DNA from 3 places in the Virgibacillus sp. W0430 genome. Region 2 is predicted to be linked to each of the others. Evidence: riboswitches for the same ligand, from Rfam matches in the RefSeq annotation. Region 2 holds a riboswitch; each other region holds the start of a gene.

Region 1 (3,288 bases), on a different contig from region 2:
AAGAAGGCGAACTCAATGGGTTGTACAATATAGGACGTTGGTGAAGAAAAATCACATTACTATTTGGTAGGGAACTGTGAAGGAAATTTACGGACGTCATTTTGATTTCATATTAAAAAACAAATGAATTTCTCTGTAGAAACAAAATACAATACAAAACATAAAGAAACACACTCCAATACAAATGAAACAGCATTGAAGTGTGTGCAATTATGACATTCCCACTCTTAAAGATGACTGGAACGGAAGTCGACGGACTCCTGCGGAAATAGCACGCGTCCGAAGATCACTGTAGCGACTCAGTTAGAGGAGCTACAGAAGCGGAGGCAGTAACCGCGGCAAGCCTGTCGGCTGTAGTGCAAGTCAGCAAGATCAGAGCGCAAGCGTTCATGTTTTTGTGCTAATTATTTACCGACAGCTTTTGTAATAGCTTCATCTAAATCTTTTAAAATATCCTTAGTTGATTCAATTCCAACAGAAAGACGAACAAGTTCCTCAGAAACGCCACTTTTCTTTAAGTCTTCCGCACTTAATTGTTGGTGTGTAGTGGAAGCAGGATGAATAATTAATGACTTTGCATCTCCTACATTCGCCACGTGAGACCATAATTGTACATTGTCAATTAGCTGTCTGCCTGCTTCACGTCCACCTTTAATTCCAAAAGTAATAACGGAGCCGTATCCATCTTTGAAGTACTTTTTCGCTAGTTTATGTGATGGATGATCCTCTAGACCTGGAAAGTTGACCCACTCTATTGCTGGATGCTCTTGTAGAAACGCTGCAACTTCTTGAGCATTTTGATTATGACGCTCAATTCGTAAATGCAATGTTTCCAGGCCTTGGATAAGTAAAAATGCATTTTGTGGACTTAAGCATGCCCCTGTATCGCGTAAAAGCTGAACACGTAACTTTAAGGCAAATGCTGGTTCACCTAGATCAGCAAATCGAATCCCGCCATAGCTTTCATCTGGTTCTGTAAAGCCAGGGAACTTCCCTGAACTCCAATCAAACCTGCCAGCATCTACTACGATCCCGCCAATTGTCGTCCCATGTCCGCCAATCCATTTAGTCGCTGAGTGGACGACAATGTCAGCACCCCATTGGATTGGATTTGCAAAATATGGAGCAAATGTATTGTCAATAATTAATGGAATGTTATTTTCATGGGCAATCTCCGCTACTTTTTCTACATCAAAAACGTTTAAGCTAGGGTTCGTAATTGTTTCACCAAAAACTGCCTTAGTTTTATCAGTTATCGCAGCTCGAATTGCTTCAGGATCGGTTCCGTCAACAATTTTTACATTAATGCCATAGCGCGGTAATGTATGTACAAATAAGTTGTACGTTCCACCATACAAATTGCTGTCTGCAACAATTTCATCGCCAGCACTAGCAATGTTTAAGATAGCATATGTAATAGCGGCCATTCCTGATGAGGTTGCAACTGCTGCTACGCCACCTTCTAATAAAGCAACTCGCTGTTCAAATACATCAACTGTTGGATTCATTATTCTCGTATAAATATTTCCCGGCTCTTTTAAACCGAATAAATTTTGTGCATGCTCCGTGTCGTTAAAGACATACGATGTTGTTTGATAAATTGGAACAGCACGAGAACCTGTCGTTGGGTCAACAGACTGCCCTCCATGTAATAAAATTGTTTCTTTGTCTTCGTAATTAAAGTTTGTCAAAATAATTCCTCCTTGGATTTTTAAGCCGGCCATTTAACCGCCTTGTGAGATTTGCACGTAGTGCGCTGAACGCACGTATGCTTTGAAGCAGGAATCTGGATTGAGAAGGGGTAGGGATACAAAAAGCCCTCTTCATAAGAAGAGGGCGTTAAATGCTACCGTTCCTCCTCTTATCTTCCAGATCAAGAGATGACCTGTAGGATTTGGCACCATCAAAAGCATATCGAAATGCTTTTAGGTTGCTGGGCTTCATCGGGCCTATTCCCTCCGCCGCTCTTGATAAGAGATATAACTATTAGATTAAAATGTATGTTACATGAAGAAAATACATTTGTCAACAAAAGATTTGAAAAATTCAATGTTGCTGTTTTTCTTTACGAATAGGACGGTGCCTTAAAGAACTGCCCATATAAAGAAAGAGGGCAATCCATATAAAAATAAATGAAAGGAGATGCGCTTGTGAAAAGGTTTCTCCGTACAAGAACACACCGAGAAGTAACATTATTGTTGGCGCAATATATTGCAAAAACCCGACCATTGACAACGGAATCGTACGCACAGCGCTTCCAAATAAAAGGAGCGGTACAGCTGTTGCTACCCCCGTACCAATTAACAATAGTACGGTTAAAGAATCCGCTGTATGAGCGGGTGTTGACCCACTAGAAAAAAACAATACATAAATAAGTGCAATCGGCATAACAATCATTGTTTCAATTGCAAGGCCAAAGAGGGAGCTAAGATTAACCATTTTTTTAAAAAGGCCGTATAAAGCGAATGTTATAGCGAGTAGAAGGGAAACCCACGGGAAAACACCGAAACTAATTGTTAAATTTAAAACGCCGATACTTGCAAGAATTATAGAAAATAATTGCCTTCTCGTCAGCCTTTCTTTTAGCACAATAATACCGAGTAAAATACTAACGAGCGGATTAATATAATAGCCGAGGCTTGCTTGAATGACATGATCACTGTTAACCGCCCAAATAAAAATTAGCCAATTAAAGCTAATGATAAAGGATGCTGATAGGATGCTAATTAATTTTTTTCGATCAGCGATTAATTGCTTGCACGTCTGCAAGAATGAAGATCCTTTTCGTAAAAGTAGAATTACGGCCATCATAAGTACAAAAGACCAAATAATACGGTGCGCTAATACGGTATCTGCTGGAACGTTATTCACGAGCTTCCAATAAATAGGGAGGAACCCCCATAATATATAAGCAGCCAATGCATATATAATCCCTGATTTGCTATTACTTGTCATGATGTTTCCCTCTTTTCCAATAAAAGTACAGTTCGTGACGATTAAAAGCGCGCTGCGAATTAATTCCTTCGGTGTACGGCAATTGTTTCGTCAAGCAAGGATTTTTCAACAAAAATATATTGAAAATCAACGGTTGCATGAAACATATACAATTTTAGAAGGGATTATACGTAAAAGCAATTACCGCGTCTTTCGTGATTGAGTCAAGTATTTGTGGGTGTTATTTTAAGAAGTTAAAAAAACTCTCTTTGTATTCGTTACTATTAGTATTGATTCCTACCGACCGCAGTAGATATACACTACGCTTTCCGAGGAGGCTGAAGCCGTGCCCGC
Region 2 (3,288 bases):
ACCGTTTGGTCCCCATCCATGTTCATCGTCCCCAATGAGATGTCGATAAGGATCAGCAGAAAGTGTCGTTTTTCCTGTCCCAGACAAACCAAAGAAAAGCGCAACGTCTCCTTCCTGTCCAACGTTGGCAGAGCAATGCATGGAAAGGATGTTTTGTAATGGTAATAAATAATTCATAACAGAGAAAATCGACTTCTTTATTTCTCCTGCATATTCCGTACCACCGATAAGTACGGTTCTTCTTTTAAAAGAAATGATTATAAATGTTTCGGATTTTGTACCATCAATTGCTGGATCCGCTTTAAATGTAGGAGCCGAAATTACAGTGAATTCAGCTTCGTGTTCTTTTAATTCATTTTCTGACGGACGAATAAACATTTGACGAGCAAATAGGTTATGCCAAGCATATTCATTTATTACTTGAACAGGAAGGCGATAATTTTCATCAGCTCCTGCAAACCCTTTAAACACGTAAATTTCATCTTTTTCTTGTAAATGCATAATTACTTTATTATAAAGTTTATCGAACGATTCCTCATCGATCGCTTGATTGACAGCACCCCAATCGACGTTGCCTTCCGATACATCATCCCGAACAATAAATCTATCCTTCGGAGAACGTCCTGTATATTTACCAGTAGTAGCCTGTATTGCCCCAGTAACTGTTAATTCCCCTTCGCGATGGGATAAAATATTCTCGACTAATAATGGAACAGATAAATTTTCATATATTCGCGTTTTACTGCTTAAGTCATTTAAAACAGACGAATGTTTAATCGAATTCATATGGGATACCTTCCTTTATTCAATTTACTTAAATCTGACTAATAGTATAACACATTATATAAATAGTGCATACTAATAATTTCGATATTTTACTTGACATATATCCGATTGTAACCATTCCTAACGAATTTGTGAAGTTTAGCTTATTATAAACGATTATTAAGTTGACATACGACTATTAATTCGTTAGCATAAATGCTAAGCGGATACTCTTATTCAGAGTCGGTGGAGGGACAGACCCTATGAAACCCAGCAACCATCACAGTAGTGAAAAGGTGCTAACCTGATGCAAGGATTTTCCTTGAACAATAAGAGCGAAAGGCTACTATTCCTTTCCTCATGATTGCAGGAAGGAATTTTTTTGTGTTTTTCGTGAATAATGAAATGAATAGAGTGCCGAAATATATATTGTCCTTTAAAGGAGGGACTATAATGTCAGTGAAACGACGCTTATTTACATCTGAATCTGTAACAGAAGGACATCCTGATAAAATGTGTGATCAAATATCCGATGCCATTTTAGACGAAATTTTAAAAAACGATCCTTTTGCTCGTGTTGCATGTGAAACGACCGTTACGACTGGTCTTGTATTAGTGTCTGGGGAGATTACAACGAATACATATGTTGATATTCCAACAATTGTACGCAATACGATTAAGGATATTGGATACACACGTGCAAAATATGGTTTTGATGCAGATACATGTGCGGTGTTAACAGCTATTGATGAACAGTCATCAGATATTGCTGAAGGAGTAGACTGTGCGTTAGAAGCTCGGGAAGGGCATATGACAGAGGCTGAGATTGCAGCTATTGGGGCAGGGGATCAAGGATTAATGTTCGGTTATGCATGTAATGAAACAGAGGAGCGGATGCCGCTTGCGATTTCCTTGTCACATAAGCTTGCTAAACGTTTAGCAGATGTAAGAAAAGAAGGAATTTTAGACTACATTCGTCCGGATGGAAAAACGCAAGTAACGATTGAGTACGACGAGAATGATGAACCAGTACGGGTCGATACGATCGTCGTGTCTACACAGCACCATGAAGATATTACTTTAGATCAGATTGAAAAAGATATTTTACGCGAGGTTATTGAGCCTGTCGTCCCGACGCATTTGTTGGATGACAAAACAAAGTACTTTATTAATCCTACCGGGCGATTTGTAATTGGTGGGCCTCAAGGAGATACAGGGCTGACTGGTCGTAAAATTATTGTTGATACGTATGGCGGTTACGCTCGACATGGTGGCGGTGCATTCAGTGGAAAGGATGCAACAAAGGTAGACCGTTCCGGTGCATATGCCGCACGCTATGTTGCAAAAAATATTGTAGCTGCAGATCTTGCTGATGTTTGTGAAGTACAGCTCGCTTATGCGATCGGTGTCGCTGAACCTGTTTCTATTTCTGTTAATACGTTTGGAACAGGAAATGTTGATGAAGATCGTCTTGTGCAAGCAATTCGTAAACTATTTGATTTAAGACCTGCAGGCATTATAAAAATGCTTGATTTACAGAACCCGATATTTCGTAAAACAGCTGCATACGGTCACTTTGGACGAACAGATACGATTTTCCCATGGGAAAAAACGGATAAAGTTGAAGAACTAAAAGCAATTACACTAAATTAGATATCGAGATGAGGCAGAACCCATTTTTGCAATTTTACCATTACGTATAGTTTGCAGGTCTGCCTCATTTTTTGTTTCTATTTAATTTAACAAATTAAAAGTCGTGTCCAAGGTCGGTTAAGTTTTTATATTCGCTTCTTTTTTCTAAGTATGATTTTCGAATCCGGTCCATTTCATCTATATCTTTATCGGTTAGTTCTCGTATCACTTTTGCCGGTCGTCCGAAAGCGAGCGTACGTGGTGGTATCTTTTTTCCTGGGGGAACAAGGGTGCCAGCGCCAATAAATGCATGCTCACCAATCTCAGCCCCATCTAAAATCATACTTCCCATACCGATAAGTGCATTTTTTCGGATTGTTGCAGCGTGCAATGTAACCTGATGTCCGATTGTGACATCATCTTCAACGATTACTGGCATATTTGGACTTTGATGAATAAGGGAGAGGTCTTGGATATTTACACGCTTACCAATTCGTGTCGGTGCAACATCTCCGCGTATTACCGTTTTAAACCAAATGCTTGATTGCTCCTTAATTTCCACATCGCCAATAATTACAGCATCTTTGGCAACAAATGCAGTAGGATCGATAACTGGTGATTTTCCTTTATAATCATGAATCATCGTTGTTTTTCCTCCAGTCATAAAAAAAATAGTATATGCTATTGAAATTATTTTTTTTGAATTGCAATTATAAACGGTGGATCATTTTTTTGATTGATAAATCGATACTGAAGGACGTTATAAAGCTTTTGGTCCAGTTCAATGGCGTATTTTAAAACGGCTTCCTTTTCTTGTTTACCACCTTCATGTCCGTGATAAATAACGAGAACAATAATTCCGTTATTCTTTAAAAAAGGAAGGATGCCCTC
Region 3 (3,288 bases), on a different contig from region 2:
GAACCAGAAGTAGCAAGTGCCGCAACAATCAAAACTATTCCAATACTTACAGGATTTATTACACTAAAAAGCGGTGCAAGAACTTCTAGTAAAATACCAATTGTAGCAATTGGATGAACACCTAGCATTGCCATTATTAAATACGTAAATAGTATAAAAATAAAAATAACGATCGGATAATTCGCAGAAATTAAAAATGGCTGCTGAATAAAGTCTAGAACTGCTGTTTCATTTAAGCTATTTGAAAAAAATGCTAGAGCAATGAACAAGACGACAAAGTTCTGCATATGATTCATATGCTGTTTCCATACATTCCAGGCAAGCACACGAAAATAAAACCACCGTTTAATAATAATTGCCCATGCCGCAGAGAATGGAATAATAACGAGAGTAACAGTTAAAATAAAATTCCATTGAAAAAGATGGCTAACCGTTATTACGACTGTTAAAAACAATAAGAGTGCGATAAATAGCTTTATAATTTTTTGAAAAATACTGTATTGCGATAAGCTACTTTTAGTTAAGTGACTCGCGTCATAAGGGACAGCTTTATACTTAAGTTTTCCGATAAAACTATCAATTAGTAGCACGATCAGTGCAATGAGCAGTAACCACGGTAAATAAACTAAGTAACTAATTTGTGTATAGTCAACTATTATTGCGACTGCAATTTCCATCGGACTCCAAATTAGAGCGAGACAAAAAGCCCGTAACGTTGTCTTACTAATAAAAGCTTTACTTATTACGGAATCCACTTTCTTCAAGTTTTTCCCTAATATATTTTGTGATAGATTGATCGCTGATAAATTTAGAAATGTTACTAATGTAAACGACGTTAATAAACTACGCCCGTACAATTTTCCTAAATCAGAAACGTTTTCTTTGATAAATGCATTTACCCGTTGATCGTATTTCCCAACATGAACGGCACTGTTTATCCAAGGTAAGACAGAAAAGAATGCAAGCAATGACATATTCGTCGTTGTAAATAACGGCAGCTTGTATATCGGAACCTGAGCTTGAATGAATAATATTGCTCCGATGATTAGAAAAATACTGCCTAATATTTTAAATAATTTACTTGCATATACAAATGAAATAGCTAGCATAGCGATAGCACAAAATCCAATTATATATTCGATCGTTTGCTTTTGTAAAAACACGTTTATAATATGTAATGTTAACACGGTAGAATAAAATATGTATAAATGATTTCGCAAAGGTGTCTTCATTATATGTAATTCCTTTCTAGCTTCTGTCCTTTTCTATTAACCACTATATCATAAGTGAATACGTCAATTATCCGAAAGAGTCAAATAACATCCAGATTATACCCGTTACTTTCCACTATAGGCGGACGCTTTCCGCGGGCATGGCTTGAGCCTCCTCGGAAGAAAACCCACTTCCTGTAAGGTCTCAAGACGCATGCTTTTCCCGCAGGAGTCGCCGCCTTTCGTTCCAAGTAACTAATAAGTGCAAGCATTGATATAAGTGATTGAGTCCCTATCTGAATAATAGGTCAAACATCTTGGACGTTCCGTGATCTTCCTAGATAATGGTGTTAGGATCATTTGGGACAATTCTTATACGCAGACTGGGAAACAGTCTTCCTAATGTGTTTATGCCCACAAGGGGAACATACCCGATTATTGATAATAGAAACATTTCGAAACAATAGGCGGACGAATAATGCCTAAACATAATATACGAGGGGGAATAACTATGAAAAAAAGAAGGACACTTACTGAAAAATATATTACAATACGTAATTCCTATGCTTTTTCAAACATTTTGCTCTACGAATAGATAAAGTTGATTAAACAGTTAATTCTTTTAATCGTGTACATCGTATTCTTACAGGTTAATAATCTAAATTATTAGAATAAATACACTTTAAATATTTTCCATTTCACCGTTGACAAGTTTTAAATAGTAAGGTAAATTATATGCAGAAGTAACGAACGATAATTAAATAGCTTATCTCTTATCAAGAGTAGCTGAGGGACTGGCCCGATGAAGCTCGGCAACCATCTATCGTCGGATAGAAAGGTGCTAATTCCTGCAAAACAATTGTTTTGAAAGATAAGAGAGGGACTTTTGTAATCTTAAATTATATGTTACAAGCCTCTCTTTCTTTTGATAGAGAGGCTTTTTGTTTTTCGTAATGCTACTTCAAGAAACCATCATCCAGGAGGAGAAAAGAATGAGAAAAACAGCATTTATTTTAAGTATTATTTTATTGATTGGATTGCTTGCAGCTTGTGGCAGCGACAACGAAGAAAGCAGCACATTAAGTGAGGACAAGCTAGTAATTGGAACTACTTCCGGTCCACAGGAACAAATTTTAGAAGTAGCGAAAGAGGTTGCAGCTGAAGAAGGCTTAGAAATTGAACTAAAAGTATTCTCTGATTACATTTTACCAAATACTGCACTTGCAGAAGGTGAGCTTGATGTTAACTGTTATCAGCACGAACCGTTTTTAGCAGCATTTAACGAAGATCACGGCACAGACTTAACGACTGTTGGAAAAACTATTTTGAACCCAATGGGTGTTTACTCAGAAAAGTACGATAGCTTTGATGCAATTCCAGAAGGTGCTTTATTCGGCTTACCGAATGACCCGACAAACGGTGCTCGTGCATTGTTCATTTTAGAAGAAGCAGGCTATATTACGTTAGCTGATGACAATAAAGAAAATGCAACAATTCATGATATAAAAGAAAATCCGAAAAACTTAGAGTTTATTGAATTAGAAGCTTCTCAAATACCAAAACAGCTTCCAGAATTAGATGCGGCAGCAATTAATACGAACTATGCATTAGAGTCAGGACTCGTACCGACAGACGACTCAATCATTTTAGAATCAACAGACTCACCATATGTAAATTATATCGTTACACGTACTGAAAACAAAGACGACCCTGTCGTCGAAAAGCTAGTAAATGCATATCAATCGGACAAAGTAAAACAATTTATTGAAGAAGAATTTCAAGGATCTATGATTCCAAGCTGGGATTAATAAAGCATCGGGAACATTACGTAATCGTAATGTTCCCTTTTGAAAGGAAGGACATATATGATCGTTCTTGATAATGTAACGAAAGTTTTCCCATCAAAAAGTGGCGAAGTAAAAGCTGTATCAAATGTAAATCTAAAAGTTAAAAAAGGAGAAATCCATGGCGTTATTGGATATAGCGGCGCAGGTAAAAGTACTTTAATCCGTTGTGTCAATTTGCTTGAAAAACCGACGAGTGGCAACGTATATATCCAAGGTGTCGAAACGACAGC

The links. Region 2 has a riboswitch for S-adenosylmethionine ahead of metK (methionine adenosyltransferase). Riboswitches for the same ligand answer to the same signal wherever they lie in the genome.
Region 1: linked by a shared signal. The riboswitch ahead of ACLIBH_RS01715 (O-acetylhomoserine aminocarboxypropyltransferase/cysteine synthase family protein) and the one ahead of metK (methionine adenosyltransferase) in region 2 are both predicted to bind S-adenosylmethionine.
Region 3: linked by a shared signal. The riboswitch ahead of ACLIBH_RS10105 (MetQ/NlpA family ABC transporter substrate-binding protein) and the one ahead of metK (methionine adenosyltransferase) in region 2 are both predicted to bind S-adenosylmethionine.

What each region holds. Positions count from the first base shown of each region.
Region 1 is NZ_JBPYCS010000002.1:123,555-126,842, reverse strand. It holds partial or broken gene ACLIBH_RS01715 (O-acetylhomoserine aminocarboxypropyltransferase/cysteine synthase family protein) at 411-1,724, opposite strand; SAM riboswitch class I at 1,859-1,977, opposite strand; gene rarD (EamA family transporter RarD) at 2,047-2,955, opposite strand.
Region 2 is NZ_JBPYCS010000005.1:4,719-8,006, reverse strand. It holds gene pckA (phosphoenolpyruvate carboxykinase (ATP)) at 1-786, opposite strand, end outside; SAM riboswitch class I at 996-1,101, shown strand; gene metK (methionine adenosyltransferase) at 1,219-2,418, shown strand; gene ACLIBH_RS03945 (gamma carbonic anhydrase) at 2,513-3,040, opposite strand; gene ACLIBH_RS03940 (class I SAM-dependent methyltransferase) at 3,088-3,288, opposite strand, start outside.
Region 3 is NZ_JBPYCS010000018.1:27,799-31,086, forward strand. It holds gene ACLIBH_RS10100 (hypothetical protein) at 1-1,232, opposite strand, end outside; SAM riboswitch class I at 1,982-2,089, shown strand; gene ACLIBH_RS10105 (MetQ/NlpA family ABC transporter substrate-binding protein) at 2,204-3,019, shown strand; gene ACLIBH_RS10110 (methionine ABC transporter ATP-binding protein) at 3,077-3,288, shown strand, end outside.